DNA from 3 places in the Paenibacillus anseongensis genome. Region 3 is predicted to be linked to each of the others. Evidence: riboswitches for the same ligand, from Rfam matches in the RefSeq annotation. Region 3 holds a riboswitch; each other region holds the start of a gene.
What was found. A riboswitch is a leader RNA that binds a small molecule or an ion and turns the genes downstream of it on or off. The one in region 3 is predicted to bind cyclic di-AMP.
Positions count from the first base shown of each region.

Region 1: linked by a shared signal. The riboswitch ahead of GON05_RS30150 (ubiquitin-like domain-containing protein) and the one ahead of GON05_RS19220 (hypothetical protein) in region 3 are both predicted to bind cyclic di-AMP.
Region 2: linked by a shared signal. The riboswitch ahead of GON05_RS28715 (APC family permease) and the one ahead of GON05_RS19220 (hypothetical protein) in region 3 are both predicted to bind cyclic di-AMP.

Region 1 covers NZ_WSEM01000032.1:58,582-63,520, forward strand. The annotation lists gene rsmA (16S rRNA (adenine(1518)-N(6)/adenine(1519)-N(6))-dimethyltransferase RsmA) at 1-560, opposite strand, end outside; gene rnmV (ribonuclease M5) at 629-1,171, opposite strand; gene GON05_RS30150 (ubiquitin-like domain-containing protein) at 1,288-2,427, opposite strand; cyclic di-AMP (ydaO/yuaA leader) riboswitch at 2,718-2,911, opposite strand; gene GON05_RS30155 (ABC transporter ATP-binding protein) at 3,194-3,937, shown strand; gene GON05_RS30160 (ABC transporter permease) at 3,934-4,939, shown strand, end outside.
Region 2 covers NZ_WSEM01000030.1:3,650-8,588, reverse strand. The annotation lists gene GON05_RS28725 (hypothetical protein) at 192-344, opposite strand; gene GON05_RS28720 (NAD(P)/FAD-dependent oxidoreductase) at 645-1,874, shown strand; cyclic di-AMP (ydaO/yuaA leader) riboswitch at 2,060-2,220, shown strand; gene GON05_RS28715 (APC family permease) at 2,318-4,153, shown strand; gene GON05_RS28710 (YqkE family protein) at 4,210-4,470, shown strand; gene GON05_RS28705 (polysaccharide deacetylase family protein) at 4,548-4,939, shown strand, end outside.
Region 3 covers NZ_WSEM01000016.1:649,643-654,581, reverse strand. The annotation lists gene GON05_RS19240 (hypothetical protein) at 1-475, shown strand, start outside; gene GON05_RS19235 (oligogalacturonate lyase family protein) at 501-1,613, shown strand; gene GON05_RS19230 (MarR family winged helix-turn-helix transcriptional regulator) at 1,698-2,120, shown strand; gene GON05_RS19225 (alpha/beta hydrolase) at 2,175-3,005, shown strand; cyclic di-AMP (ydaO/yuaA leader) riboswitch at 3,064-3,200, shown strand; gene GON05_RS19220 (hypothetical protein) at 3,288-3,671, shown strand; gene GON05_RS19215 (alpha/beta fold hydrolase) at 3,729-4,586, opposite strand; gene gudD (glucarate dehydratase) at 4,765-4,939, shown strand, end outside.

The DNA.
Region 1 (4,939 bases), on a different contig from region 3:
GCAATGCTGAGGCTGCCGTAATCTTTGGTGCCCGGGCGAGCCGCCATGCGGTCGGCCACCTCTTTTTGGATCATCACGACGATGTTCTCCAAGGGAAGCTTCTCTTCGAGAAGCTTCATAATGATCGGCGTCGTGATGTAGTAGGGCAGATTGGCGACAACACTGACGCCATCCAGCCCGTCAAAATGCTGCCGGAACAACTCCGGCAGGTCCGTCTTCAAAATATCGCCATGCACGACACTCGCATGGGGATAAGGCTCCAGCGTCTCGCCTAGAATAGGCAGGAGACGCTGATCGATCTCCACGGCCAAGACGCGCCCTGCGAGCTTGGCCAGCTGCTGGGTGAGCGCCCCGATGCCAGGGCCGACTTCCAATGCGCCCTTGTTAGGCCCAAGCTCCGCAGCCGAAACGATCTTGCCCAGGATGTTCTGGTCGATCAGGAAGTTCTGGCCCAGACTCTTTTTGAGCACAAGATTGTGCTTTTTTATAATTTGTTTCGTTTTACTGGGTGTTGCAACATCTTCCGCTGTTACAATCACTTCATTGCCGGGTATAGTCATTATGTAGCCCTCATTTATCTATAGGTTCTGAATTCTGAATTCCACTCTCGCACCTTACTTCACTTTCCCTATATCTTCGGTTCCAGATGCTCCAAGGCTGCCTCAAATTCCTCACGCGAGATCTGGAACATCGCACATCGCTTATAAAATTGTTTGCCATTGCAGTAGCCGATGCCAAGGGCATTGCCAACGACGAGCCTCCGGGAAGCTGCTTCCGGATGAACGATCAACCCTGCTGCTATGAGATCCTCCATCGTAAGCTGCGAGACAGCCCCGTCGTACTCTGTCCGCAGGTTCTGGAGCGCCTCACGGACAATCTCCGGCGCTGCGTTCTCGACGCCAATGTCGCCCTTATACTCGGCCTGCGCCTGCGTGATGAAGGCATGCTTGCAGCCCGGCACCTTGGCTGCCACAATCTTCCGTATCCGTTCACCTGCGTGATCCGGATCCGTAAATATAATGACGCCTCTGCGCTGCTGCGCGAGGGCTATGCGCTTCAATACGGCTTGCCCGATGGCTGAGCCGCCTGTCTCTATCGTATCCGCCTCGACGGCTCGGCGAATAGCGGCCGTATCGTCCTTGCCTTCAACGACGATGACTTCTTTAATCATAATCGATTCCCTTCCCAGTACGCAGAAAAAGAAGAGGGATTCCCTCTTCTTTCGCCCAGGCTGCTTGCCTGGCAACGTATATTGACATTGTTCCCGCTGAAACAGACGTTTACACGTTAATTTTCAGACGGCTTTTTCGGTCCTACGACATAGACCGTATACCCTTGTTTCGTTCCGAATTTATTGGCGTAGCCATGATCTTCAAAGTAGACGTCGATCATTTGGCCTTTCACACCGCTGCCAATATCTTCAGCACGTCGGAAACCAACGCCCTCAATGTAAACCCACCATCCCAGTGGGATAACTTTCGGATCTACCGCAATCGTTCTGCCCTCAGTAACTGTCGTTCCTGTATAGGTCTTCCCATACCCAGGAGTCCCTTCGGCTTTCCCTGTCGAATCCGCTCCCGCTGAATAAGCCGTGAGCTTCACGTTCTTGAGGATTTGTTTATACCCGAATGTCACACCATTCTTAGAGACCTCATCCACACTAGGGGATGATGCCGATAGAACGACAACGGGATTTTTCGTGCCAACGGACACAACTTTTTTAACGCTTTGTTCCTGTACTTCTTGACCTACAACAGCTTCTGCAACTAATACGCCATCTTCGTAAGTCTTCTCTTTCTTTTTCAGAAGTACGCCCTCTTTACCTTCTTGAACGACCTGCTCTTTACCCTTAAGCAACGATGCATCATTTTTCTTTTCCGTGTCGAATGCAATCGGCTCTGTTACTTCTTCCGTCTCTTTTTTCACACGGACGATTTTGATTTCATCGCCTGATCCCAAAGAGGCTGTCGGTTCGGGAGTCAGCTTATCGTGCTCCCCAAGTGCAATATGTAAACGTTGCAATGCACTTTCAACCGTTCTTGCAGTTGTGTAAACAGTGGTGGTCTTTCCATCAGCAGTCAATTGAATTGGAGAAGCGTGTTCGATGACGAATTTGTCCCCGCCCTTGATTGTAGCCGTAGGGTCTGCAGATATTTCATCGTGTTCACCAATCGTTATGGCTTGTTCATCCAGTAGGCGTTGCAGGACCCATTGCTTCGTATGCACAACGGTTTCTTGTCCATTCACAACCACGGATACGCTCTTGGTAGCCGTACCGTACAACAACACCAAAAACATGAAAGTCATTGCGATTGAGATTATAGCCAGGCTTAAAATCAAACGCAAGTTTTCATGCTTCCATCGCAATGCGAAGGACATGCTGGATGATCGTTTTACATGGGTCTCGCTAAAAGAGATACTGCCCACTTCTTCGGTCCTCCTTCAAAGCCTCGCCGCCAGGTTACAGCATGATTAAATTTGACGCGACTAAGGTTTTTAATTTAACTTAACGTGTCGTCCATCAGCAGTTGTTTGGAAACAGCTGCGTTCTGGTCGTCCCACCCCGCTTTGCTATTCATCATCCTATGAATTCCGGGTTACGATTAGTCGTCCGAAACAGTTAAAGGTCCTTATGGGGACAAAAAGCCAGCAAGAAGAGGACTCTTCTCGCTGGCTTAGTTTGCATAGTAAAAATACACAAATAGCACGCACGACAATCGTTACCTCTCTTACGCTTACGAGGTTAGCTGACGGATTCGGACGTGAGAGTCGCCCTACTCAGACGTAAACTTTCGTTCAACGTCCAAGATTCACCCCTGTTACTCACTCTGTTTACTTCGTCAGCGATACCGCTTTATAAGTTAACAGTGGTTCCCCCGTTCCCATAATTGGAACTCAGCGAATGGAAAAATGGCAAATTGGTTATTAAGTTATTATGAAAAGTATATTACGCTGTTAATCTCTGCCTGTAAAGGGATTAACACCTACTAAAAAGGGCTAAATCGATTAAAAATAGCTTATTTTTAAAATAAAACCACCTTTTATCTACATTTAACTCATTATAACGTACGAATACTAAGTTTCTTCGTGTTTTCACTCTTAAACTAGGCTTCGAAACTAAATTTGTTTATAATTATCAGGTATGAAACACGTATCTAAATTCCAATAATTAGCTATTTAGGGAGGCACTGAGATGGGTCCCATATTACAAGTTGACGCTTTATTCGGGGGATATTTACCAAATAAACCTGTTCTTCACGACCTCACATTTTCTATCCGTCAAGGTGAAATGATGGGATTAATTGGTTTGAACGGCGCAGGAAAAAGTACGACCATCAAGAACATCCTTGGACTGCTTCAACCACAAAGGGGTTCTATAAAAATTAACGGTTTGACGCTGGCCGAAGATCCACTGCCTTACCGTGCCACTTACGCTTATGTGCCTGAAAGTCCAGAGCTATATGAAGAGCTTACAATTCGTGAGCATCTGGAGTTAACCGCCATGGCTTACGGCTTAACGAAGGATGACTATCTCTCCCGCTCACAAGCGCTGCTCGAGCAGTTCCACATGCAGGACAAGCTCAACTCTTTTGCAAGCCATTTATCCAAAGGGATGAAGCAAAAGGTCATGATCATGAACGCATTCCTGATCGAACCTTCTCTCTACATCATTGATGAGCCTTTTCTCGGGCTCGATCCGCTAGCCATACGCTCATTGCTGGAGTTGATGGTCAAAATGAAGCGGCGCGGCGCGTCATTTCTCATATCCTCGCATATTTTGTCTACGATTGAAAAATATTGCGATAACTATGTCGTCCTGCACAAAGGACATATGGTCGCCCAAGGCGATTTAGTCGAATTACGTCAGCAGACAGGACTCCAGCAAGCGTCATTGGACGACATCTTTTATAAGCTTGTAAAAGGAGAATTGGTATGAAGGCGATGGACATGGATACCCGTGCCCTATGGCAGAAGAGATTTGAACATTATATGAAGGAATCCATGGGTTACCTGCAATATGCAGCGCGCAGCAATTTTTTTGGCTTCCTGCTATTTCTTGTCATCCTTTCTTCCTATTATTATGCAAAAATACTACAGCGCCTTCCGACAGATTATCCTTATCTGTGGATCGTCCTTTTGCTGCTGGTACCTTTGTTAGCCTCAAGCCCCATTCGCACTCTAGCCAGAAGTGCAGACCGTATGTTTCTGCTGCGCGTTGAACATCAGATGGGTCCTTACTTCCGCGGCGGATTCATGTACAGCTTAGTGCTGCAAGCCTTCTGGACATTTCTGGCATGGGTCGTCCTATGGCCCTTGTATCATCACTGCCTTGGTCGCGATGAGCAGCATTTCTTATGGATGCTTGCCTTGCTTCTATTAATGAAGGTAGGCCATTTATTGGCGAGCTGGCAAGAAAGCCGATTCACTCATGAGCGGGCAAGAAGGGTTTCTGTTAGCTTCCGCTGGCTGGCAACAGCCGTCCTGATATCTCTGCAATTTCTGACAAGCGTTCTATGGGCAAGCGGAGCCGCTCTTGTACTTACACTGGCTTGGTTAACAGCTACGCATTACGTATCCAAATACTACATCGGATGGGATTATCTCATTGCGAAGGAAAGGCAGCAGCAGGCACGACTATATGCCTTTTTCAACTGGTTCGTGGATGTTCCGCAATTGGGAACGCGAATAGCCCGCCGAAGCTGGATCAGCGGGGTCACAAGATTTATTCCTTTTAAACAGGATGCTGCCTATCTCTACATATATATGAAAACATTTCTACGTACGGAGCTATTCGCGATTGTCCTACGTATATCCTTACTAGGCACATTAGCCATCGCCGTTTCAAGCAGCAGTACCGCGAGACTGCTCATCTTCTTTATCGCTTTGATTATTTCCATGGTTCAGCTAACGCCACTTGAGCGTTCACACCGCTATACCT
Region 2 (4,939 bases), on a different contig from region 3:
GCCTCGTTGGATTTTATCCAACGGAGCGCGGGAATCCGGCCTCATAAAGGCGTTCCCATTGGAATTCATCCAATGAGAAGGGGCAAGGCTTCGCGCGCCCACGGCCCAACGTCCTGGACCTGCATAGCGTGCACCCGCCGCGCGATCCAGCTCCCTTAGTCCCGCCTCGCGCTCTCGCCATACGTTCCGGATCACCCCCAGCCCCGCGCACTGATGCCCCCGCGCCCGCCACCACCGCAATCCAGCGCCCTAAGTGCCGCATAGCGCCTACCCGCCGCGCGATCCAGCTCCCTTAGTCCCGCATCTCGCCCCCACCACGGCGCTACAACGCTCTGTTTCCGCATAGCGTGCCTCCGCCGCGCGATCGAGCTCCCTTAATCCCGCCCCGCGCTCTTGCCCTACGTCCCGCATCGCTCCCACGCAGATATGCCACTCCACACCCCGCAGCCCTTTTTGACCAAGCTAGGCAATGTTCCAGTGATTTTTAAGAAAGAGGCACATATACTAATGATGAGCCAAACCATGTGTACGCCCTGAATGACTATGTGATTTTTTTCACATGACAACCTGTGAATGGTTTGGTCGATCTTTTTCACCAACGATGGTAGAGAAAAAAGTTGATGTAATCGGAGGAGAGGATTCGGATGAGTAAACCGAAGGTGGTTATTCTGGGAGCGGGGTACGGTGGGCTTGTAACGGCAATAAGGCTGCAGAAGCTGATCAAAGCAGATGAAGTGGCGGTCACACTGGTGAACAAACACGACTATCACTACATGACGACACATCTGCATATGCCGGCAGCTGGCACGGATCATCATGAAAATGCGCGTGTAGACATTAAGGATCTGATCGATGAGCGGAAAATTCATTTCATCAAAGCGACGGTTCAACAGATTGTACCTGAGGAAAAAAAGGTGGTCCTGTCGGACGAAGTCCTCACCTACGATTATTTGGTCGTGGGGCTTGGGAGTGAGACGGAAACCTTTGGTATTCCGGGATTGCGCGAGTATGCGATGACAATTAACAGCATTAACAGTGTTCGCTTCATTCGTCAGCATACACAGTATATGTTCGCTAAATATAAATTGGATTCCAAGCATCAAGAATATTTGACAATCGTTGTTGGTGGCGCAGGTTTCACAGGCACGGAGTTTGTTGGAGAGTTGGCGGACCGGATTCCTGATCTTTGCCAAATGTTTGACGTCGATCCTTCCTTGGTTCAGATCATCAATATCGAAGCATCGCCTACTGCTTTGCCGCCCGGACTGCCGAATGATCTCGTGGAATACGGCATGGACGTGATGCGCCGTAAAGGGGTTCAATATAAATTGTCTACCGCCATCAAGGCATGCGAGCCCGGCGGCGTACTGCTAGGAGACGGCCAATTCATTCCTGCCGGCACGGTTATTTGGTCGGGAGGTGTCCGTGGGAATTCCTTGCTGCAAGATGCGGGCTTCCACGTCCAACGCGGCAGAGTCAAAGTGGATGACTACTTGCGTTCGTTGCAGTTTCCCGATGTTTTTATTACGGGAGATTGCTCGATTGTCATGAGCCCGGAAGGCACGCCATACCCCGCCAATGCCCAAATCGCAGTCCAACAAGGTTATAATACAGCAAAAAATTTGCTCTATTCACTGACTGGAAAACCATTACGACCTTTCGCCTACGATTACAAAGGCACGGTCGCCTCGCTGGGTCGCGGAGAAGCGATTGGCATCCTAAAGGTCAAAAAAGTGAAAGGCAGGCTGGCCGCATTCCTCAAAAAAATAATCGATGCCCGCTATTTATTTCTCATTGGCGGTATCCCACTCATCTTCAAAAAGATGATTTTCAAGCAAAAACAAGCCACTAGAAAGCGTCATGTGAGAAATTAATTTTGCTAAAACACCCTAAAATCTAATGAATCAGACAATAAGCTAGTAAAACAGAGATACTGAAAGGATTACACCATTGTAAGCGGATTATCAAATGAATGCGGGGAGGGAATAATCTTTTTTAAGATTATTCTCTCCTTTACTATGAGCCAATAAGAGAGTAGTATCAACTCGTACGTTAACAGTTGAATATTTCGCTTAATTTTCTTATCAGAAAAGCGGGGGAACCATAGGTTTCAACGGGGTGAGTAAGGTGTGTTTTGTCGCATGCGGCAGCTACCTTTAGGGCAGATTTCTCGCAGCCCGAACCCGTCAGCTAACCTCGTAAGCGGTCGTGAGAAAGGAGAACATGTGGCTAAGCACAAGGTCTATCCTTGTGTTTTTTTGCGCCTAAAAAAGGGAAATCAAGCTGAAAACTAGGTTATTTGGAGGAATTTCACAGCATGACAAGTGACTCATTGAAAAAGATTGTATTCGGCAAACCGCTGAAATCAGCGGAGCTGGAATCTGAGAAAATGCAGGTATGGAAGGCTCTGCCCATCCTGTCATCAGATGCCCTGTCTTCGGTAGCCTATGGCACGGAGCAAATTTTGCTAGAGCTTGCAACTGTTGGGGTTGCTGCTTTTGCGTTCTCATTGCCGATTGCAATCTCGATTATTGCTTTAATCATGCTTCTTGTTTTAAGTTATCGCCAAGTGATCGAGGCCTATCCAATGGGCGGCGGAGCTTACATGGTGGCCAAGGAAAATTTGGGCATGATGTCGGGAAGGCTCACTGGGGTTTCACTGCTGATTGATTACACGTTAACCGTTGCCGTTTCGATTTCGGCAGGCGTGCAGGCGATAACGTCGGCTTTCCCAGTTACGGTGCCTTACATTGTCCCCATAGCCTTAGTGCTGGTCTGGTTGATGGTTTGGCTGAATTTGCGGGGTACTTCTGAATCCGGAACGGTGTTCGCGATTCCAACGTACTTTTTTATCCTGTGTATCTTGCTGCTGATCGGCAAAGGGATCTTCGATATGCTGACAGGATCCATGAATATGCATGAATTCCAAGTTGTTCCCAGCTCGATGACGAGTTCATTGACTTTGTTTGTAATTCTAAAAGCTTTTTCATCAGGCTGCTCGGCCGTGACAGGGATCGAGGCGATTTCCGATGCGGTGCCGCATTTCCGTACGCCATCTGTCAAGAATGCCAAGAAAACCTTGGCTTCGCTCGGTACGTTACTGGCGATTGTCTTCGGGGGCGTCACCTTGCTGAGCTTGGGTTATGGAATTGCACCTGACCCGCATGGGCACACTTCGGTCTTGTCGATGGTTACGGAGCAGGCGTTTGGCCGTGGCGCCATGTATTATGCCACACAGATTGGCACCATGCTGATTCTGGTATTGGCTGCGAATACGAGCTTCAACGGATTTCCGATCTTGGCGTCCATTATGGCCCAGGATAAAAACTTCCCGCGCATGTTCTCGTACCGGGGAGACCGGTTGTCGTTTCACTACGGAATCGTAACGTTAGGTGTTTTGGCAAGTATTTTGCTCGTCATTTTCAAAGGAAAAACCGATGCACTTATTCCACTTTATGCAATTGGCGTCTTTTTATCTTTTACCCTGGCCCAAAGCGGTTTGGTCCGCAAATGGTTCAGAGAACGTCCAGCCGGCTGGATCGGCAAGTTCGTTATTAATGGGTTAGGGGGAATCGTTTCCCTTGCCGTTCTTATTATTTTCTGTATCACCAAATTTAGCGAAGGCGCTTGGATTGTTATTATTGTGACGCCGCTATTGCTTTGGGGAATAACCAAAATCAGCAATCACTATGATGATGTAGCCAAACAACTGCGCATTGATATCACGCAAGAACGGGTATGCGTTAAGGAACCTGTGATCATTGTACCTGTAGCGGGTATTCATCGCGTAGTGGCGCAGTCTTTGAACTATGCCAAATCGTTATCTCCCAATGTCATTGCCTTCTACGTCTCGTTTTCGGATGAGGATGAAGAAGCGATGCAGGAGAAGTGGGATAAGTGGGATCCGGGTGTTCGGCTTGTTGTGTTCAAATCCCGTTACCGGACTATTTTGAAGCCGCTGGCTGAGTTTATTGAAAGAGTCGATACCCATGTTTCGGAAAAGCAATCGATCATGGTGATCCTGCCCCAGTTCATGCCGAAAAAATGGTGGCACCGCTTGCTCCACAACCAGTCTGCCGCACGTATTCGCTCGAAGCTGCAAGCCGATAAAGATATCGTCGTTGCGACGGTGCCCTATCATTTGCATGAGTAGAAGTGTACAATAAAGGGGTATACCGGATGTAGAAATGGAACAGAGGTGAACCCTTTATGGCAAAAAAGAAATGGTCAAACACAACCGCTGAACCTAGCGCGCAAGATAAACCTGCGACACTCAAAGATTTGCTGAGCCCTGATATCGTAGCCGGGCTGAAAGCACAGGCGGATGCGATGAAAGCTGAGGAACAGGCTCGTAAAGATGCTGCCAGAGCTGAAGCAGAGGCTGCGCGCAAGGCGGAGGAGAAGCGGCTGGAGAATGACTTTGGCCACCTGCTCGAGAAGAGCAAGCTGGATTGGAGAAAACACAAATGAGGAAGCGCTTGGTGTGCTTCCTTTTTCTTTCGAGTGCGTTGATAACGCTTACAGGTTGTGGGGTGGAGAGAGGGTCGATGAAGCTTGCAAACGAAGCGGCTGTGTCGGAAAGGCCGGATTCTGTTGCATCTGCAACGCCGGTTGTGCAAGGCACCGTCACTCCAGTTCCCTCTTCGAAAGTGATGCCGACAGACATATCAGCACCAACAGACGCACCGCTCTCACCTGCCAAGTCGCCTTCGCTTGCCCAGACCTTAGTGGAACGGTACCATAAGGCAGTTCCGACAAAGTGGGGCGAGAACATCCCTGGCGTGCGGACACATCTTGTGACGCAGGATAAGGTGATCGCCCTGACCTTTGATGCTTGCGGCGGCAAAGAAGGCAGCGGTTACGATGAGAAGTTGGTCGATTATTTGATCAAGGAGCAAATTCCAGCGACCTTGTTTGTTAATGCGAGATGGCTTGCTGC
Region 3 (4,939 bases):
TACGCACATTGGACTCGATCCCATTGACGGGACTATCGAATCGGCGGACCTAAGAGTTCGCTTTGAGATTGGAGGCAGCCAGCACGAGGTTCGGGCAGAAGCTGTTTCACCAGCGGCCGATTCAGCTTTGGTACACATAGCTGAGCAGACGCTGCAGGTGAAAAAAATATTCGCAGCCTTTGACGATGAACAGCCAAGATGGGAGCTCGGGCAGGAGCCGGATAAACGGTTTCTTGACTATGTCATCTACGCCGGCGAGCGGAAGAAATTTGATTTCGCTAGCATGCAGGAAGCGCTGCTTCTGTTTGCATGGCGTTTGGGTGAACAGGGAGATGAGCTCGACGCTGAGGCTTCTGTCGTACAAGCGAACGCAGAGGTTCGGGCGGAGTTCCGTGCTCCAAACCGCTCGGTCCTTCAATTGACCTTGCCGCTTAAACCTGCCGAGAAGATGAAGATGCTGCGGCCTCGGCCCTAACATTAAGAGAATGGAGTGATCACAGATGGCTAAAGGATCTACGATTCGTAACGAGTTCCATTCGTTTGCCGATGCCTACACGGGCCGATCTATGACGCGTTTGACAGCCCCGGAGCAGGTAAATCATCATCCTTATTTTTATTATAAAATGATTACAAACGACAATCGCTATCTCATTTACGCTAGCGAGCGAGAGGGATCCCGTCAGCTTTACCGGATGAATCTCAACGATGGAACGGCCCTGCAATTAACAGAAGGGCCCGATATTCACGATTTCAGCTGCAGTCTGACGAGTGACGACAACTACTTGATTTATTGCAGAGATCAGCGAATTATGCGATTGAATATGACGACGCTGATGGAAGACGTTCTCTATACGACACCTGCAGGTTGGAAATCCAATGCCAATCCCGGTCTCAGCTCAGATGACAAGTATCTCGTACTGGTCGAAATCAATGAAAAGGATGTCGTACCAGGCAAAGGGGACTGGTCCAACTTCGAACCCCAATGGGCAGCGAAACCGCACTGCCGAATCATCTACCTGGATATCGAACAGCGAACCAGCCATATCGCGTTTGAGGAGCTGGACTGCTGGCTCGGGCATCCGCAAATTCGTCCCAATGACCCATCGACCCTTTTATTTTGTCATGAAGGTCCTGGACATCTGATTGATGCCAGACTCTGGCTAGTCCAAAAGGACGGGACGCGGCTGCGCTGTGCGAAGGAACAGACGCATGATGAGCTCATCACGCATGAATATTGGCTTGCTGATGGCTCTAGATTCGCTTATGTGTACCGGCATAAAGATGATCTCTATCACGAAAGTATCCGTTTCATGGACTCAGAGACATTAGTGGAAGAAGTCTGGATGAATTGCTCCAAGTATTGCCACTTTATTTCGAATGCCAATCATACGATGATCGTCGGGGACGGGCAGCTGCCCGAGCAGCACTTCATCTATTTAGTGGATGTAGAACAGAGACAAGAAAAGCGGCTATGCTCCCATGGTACCAGTTGGAAGTCATATGGCAACACACAGGATGCCCACCCGCACCCGGCTTTTTCTCCAGATGGCACATTTATCATCTTTACCTCTGATATGGAGGGCGTTCCTTGTATATATAAAGTGGATTTGTGACAAGGTTCGAGGCAGCCGGCTAGTTTGATCGGCTGCCTCGAATATATGATTGACATTAGTTTGACGTCAAACTATAATGTGAATATGAAACCAACAGATGCTGTGTCAATTATTTCCAGAATTAGAGAAAAGACCAATCGGTTTATCATAGCCGAGATGGCGAAATATGAGGTCGACGATATTGCCATTTCACATGGGGATATTATCTTTGCTCTATTTAAGATGCCTAGATTGACTATGGCTGAGATTGCCAAGAAAATTGATAGAGATAAGTCTACTGTGACTGCACTTGTCGACAAATTGGTCCGGCTCGGATACGTAACTAAGGAAAGGGACACCGTTGACTCAAGGGTCGTCTATGTTGCCTTAACGCCAAAAGGGGAGGAACTGAGACCTATATTTGAAACCATCTCAGAAAAAATGTTAGATGTATTTTACATGGACATTTCAGATAAAGAAAAGGAAGAATTACTGAGAATTCTAACGAAAATTTATAACAATTTTTAAATTTTTTTAAACCAATAGTTTGATGTCAAACTATATAATGAGGTGAAACTGATCATGAAAGATTATACAAAAGATTTGCCAGATCATCGTGTGAAATATATCGGAGAAAATGATCTATGTATAGAAATTTTCGAGGGAGATGAGCTACCGAAGGGAGCCTCCAAAAGACCTCCGCTTTTATTTGTACACGGTGCCTACACGGGCAGTTGGATGTGGAGCAAATACATCCCACACTTTATAAACAAGGGATGGAATTGTTATGTTATGAATTTGAGAGGTCACTACAAAAGTAGAGTGCTCGATTTGACAAATGTAACATTCGAAGATTATTTGGAGGATATGAAAGAGGTTTTCGCCGAGTGTGAGGTTCCACCGATTCTCATAGGATTTAGCATGGGAGGAATTTTGAGCCAGAAGCTGGCTGAAACCAACGAACTTGCAGGCTTAGTGGTGATCGATACAAGCATAAGTAAGGAAGTTTATGAAGCTGTACCCTACAAAGAAATAGCTGCAATGACAACAGGCGTTTTAATGCCCGCACCATCCCGAGAAGAGAATTCCAGTATAGATGAATCAGCGGATGACATTGATTTTCAGAGAAAGTATATAACTGTGGAGTCATTACAAGCATTTAACGATTTTTATTTCTCTTTGGGGGCAAATGGTGGAATATCGATAGACAGCAGTTTGATGGTTCATCCAGCCTTGGTTATTAAAGCAATTAATAGTGAAGAGGATGATCGGCGGGGAAAGGCGACAGCGGAGCATCTCCATGCTGAATATACAGGACTTTGGGATACGACTCACACCGGATTGCTTGTTGGGCAAAGATATATGGAGGTAGTAGATCGGATCATGTTATGGTTACAAGGGATGTATGACTAAGGACATAGAATAGATAAGAAAATATTACTATTGCTTCTCTTTATACATTGGAGTAAATTGATAAAATACGCTTAATTCTTTAGATTAAAGAAGCGGGGGAACCAAGTTTCCTGGGGTGAGTACACATGTAAAGTGTTAGGGTTAACTTTCAACCCGAATCCGTCAGCTAACTTCGTCAGCGTAGAAAGAAATGGATAGAAACATTCAATAGAACAATGTGATTTGAGGTTCTATATCCCTCGCTTCCTTTTTCTCTTCTAGAGAAAATAGGAGGAACTAGACATGCTGCTTATGAAAGTAACCAAAGAATGGAAGAATCTTCTTCCATGGAAGAGAGCCAACGATTCCGTACAGCGTCAACATGAGATTCTCCATTTGAAACAGCGGTTGGAGACGTACGACATTCAATTTCCGAATTTGGCTTACCGGCCATCAGACGTCGAAACACAGACGTTAATGGAAATTAGCAAAACGGTCGCTCTAAACAATGAGCTGCTTAAACAACTGAGTTCAGAAAAGGAATTAGCGGTTGAACTATCGCTAGCCCATCGCGTCGGAACCACGCTCCAAATTTTACAGGATCACCTCACCTTTATCGTAGCCATGGCGCATATTTTCAGTGGTCCGTATCCTAGCCTCAGAGCGTATATCAGTCATACCATTTAACGATCTTCAACAATAGAGAAGGAGCTTGCCTTGCGGCAGCTCCTTTTTTGTTTTTTCTCATGAATAGATACGGCCAAAAAAACGCTTGATCAGCTCCGCAACTTGCTGGCTTTGCTCTTCCAATACAAAATGGCCCCCGCATAAAAAGTGAGTTTCCACACACGTTAATAGTTCTCCGAAAGCAAGAGCCCCTTGCACCGTAAAAATAAAATCATTTTTGCCCCAGGTTATAAGCGTAGGAGGTTGATAAGTTCGCAAGTACTGCTGCCAAACAGGATATTGTTCGACGTTGGTCCGATAATCGTAACCCAATTCCAACTGAATTTGGCTATTGCCGGGTCGATCCAAAAATAACTGGTCCATTAAATAACCATCGGGACTAATCCGGTAGGGATGACACACGCCCGTAACATACTGCATTTTCGTAAAATGAAAGGTTGCAAGCTGAGCAAAGGCCGCTTCGGTTGCAGGATTTCGATCCGCCCAGAGGGCTTTGAAGAGATCGAACGGTTTCCCTAATCCGTTTTCACTAACTACGGCATTCTGAATAACGAATCCTAGAATACGGTGAGGATTTCTTACGGCCAGTCTGAATCCGATAGGACCTCCATAGTCATGGGTGTACAAAATAAAATGAGAAATACAGAGATTATCAACTAATTTTTCAATCAGAATGGATAGATTCTCGAAGGTGTAAGCAAATTCTTCTGTGGAAGGCATACTGCTATTTCCGTATCCAAGATAGTCAGGAGCAATGATATGAAAGTGGTCTGTGAGTTGAGGAATTAAATCCCTGAACATATGGGATGAGCTTGGAAAACCATGAAGAAGGATGATGGTTGGGTTGTATGGACTCCCGGCTTGGCGAAAAAATAACTCCCAACCGTCAATTTTCATTTTTTTATAATGAACCATAATGTCAACTTCCTCTCCGGCGAGCGAGCGCATACTATTCCCTAACAAAAATATGTGAATATAAGTTATTTAAGTACTTAGGAGCTAGAGGACGTGGTACAATTTAACTTAAGGTAAGCTAATTAGTTGTCATCTTCATTAAACTGGTATTCATCCACATGAAAGGGAGAGATCAGACATGAAACAAGAACTGCTAAATGAGCCATCGAGAAATCAAGCTTCCAGTACGCCAATCATTACCGAACTAAAAGTAATTCCAGTTGCAGGGCATGATAGCATGCTCTTCAATCTTAGTGGAGCGCATGCTCCATTCTTTACACGTAACATCGTAATTCTCAGAGACAGTGCAGGTC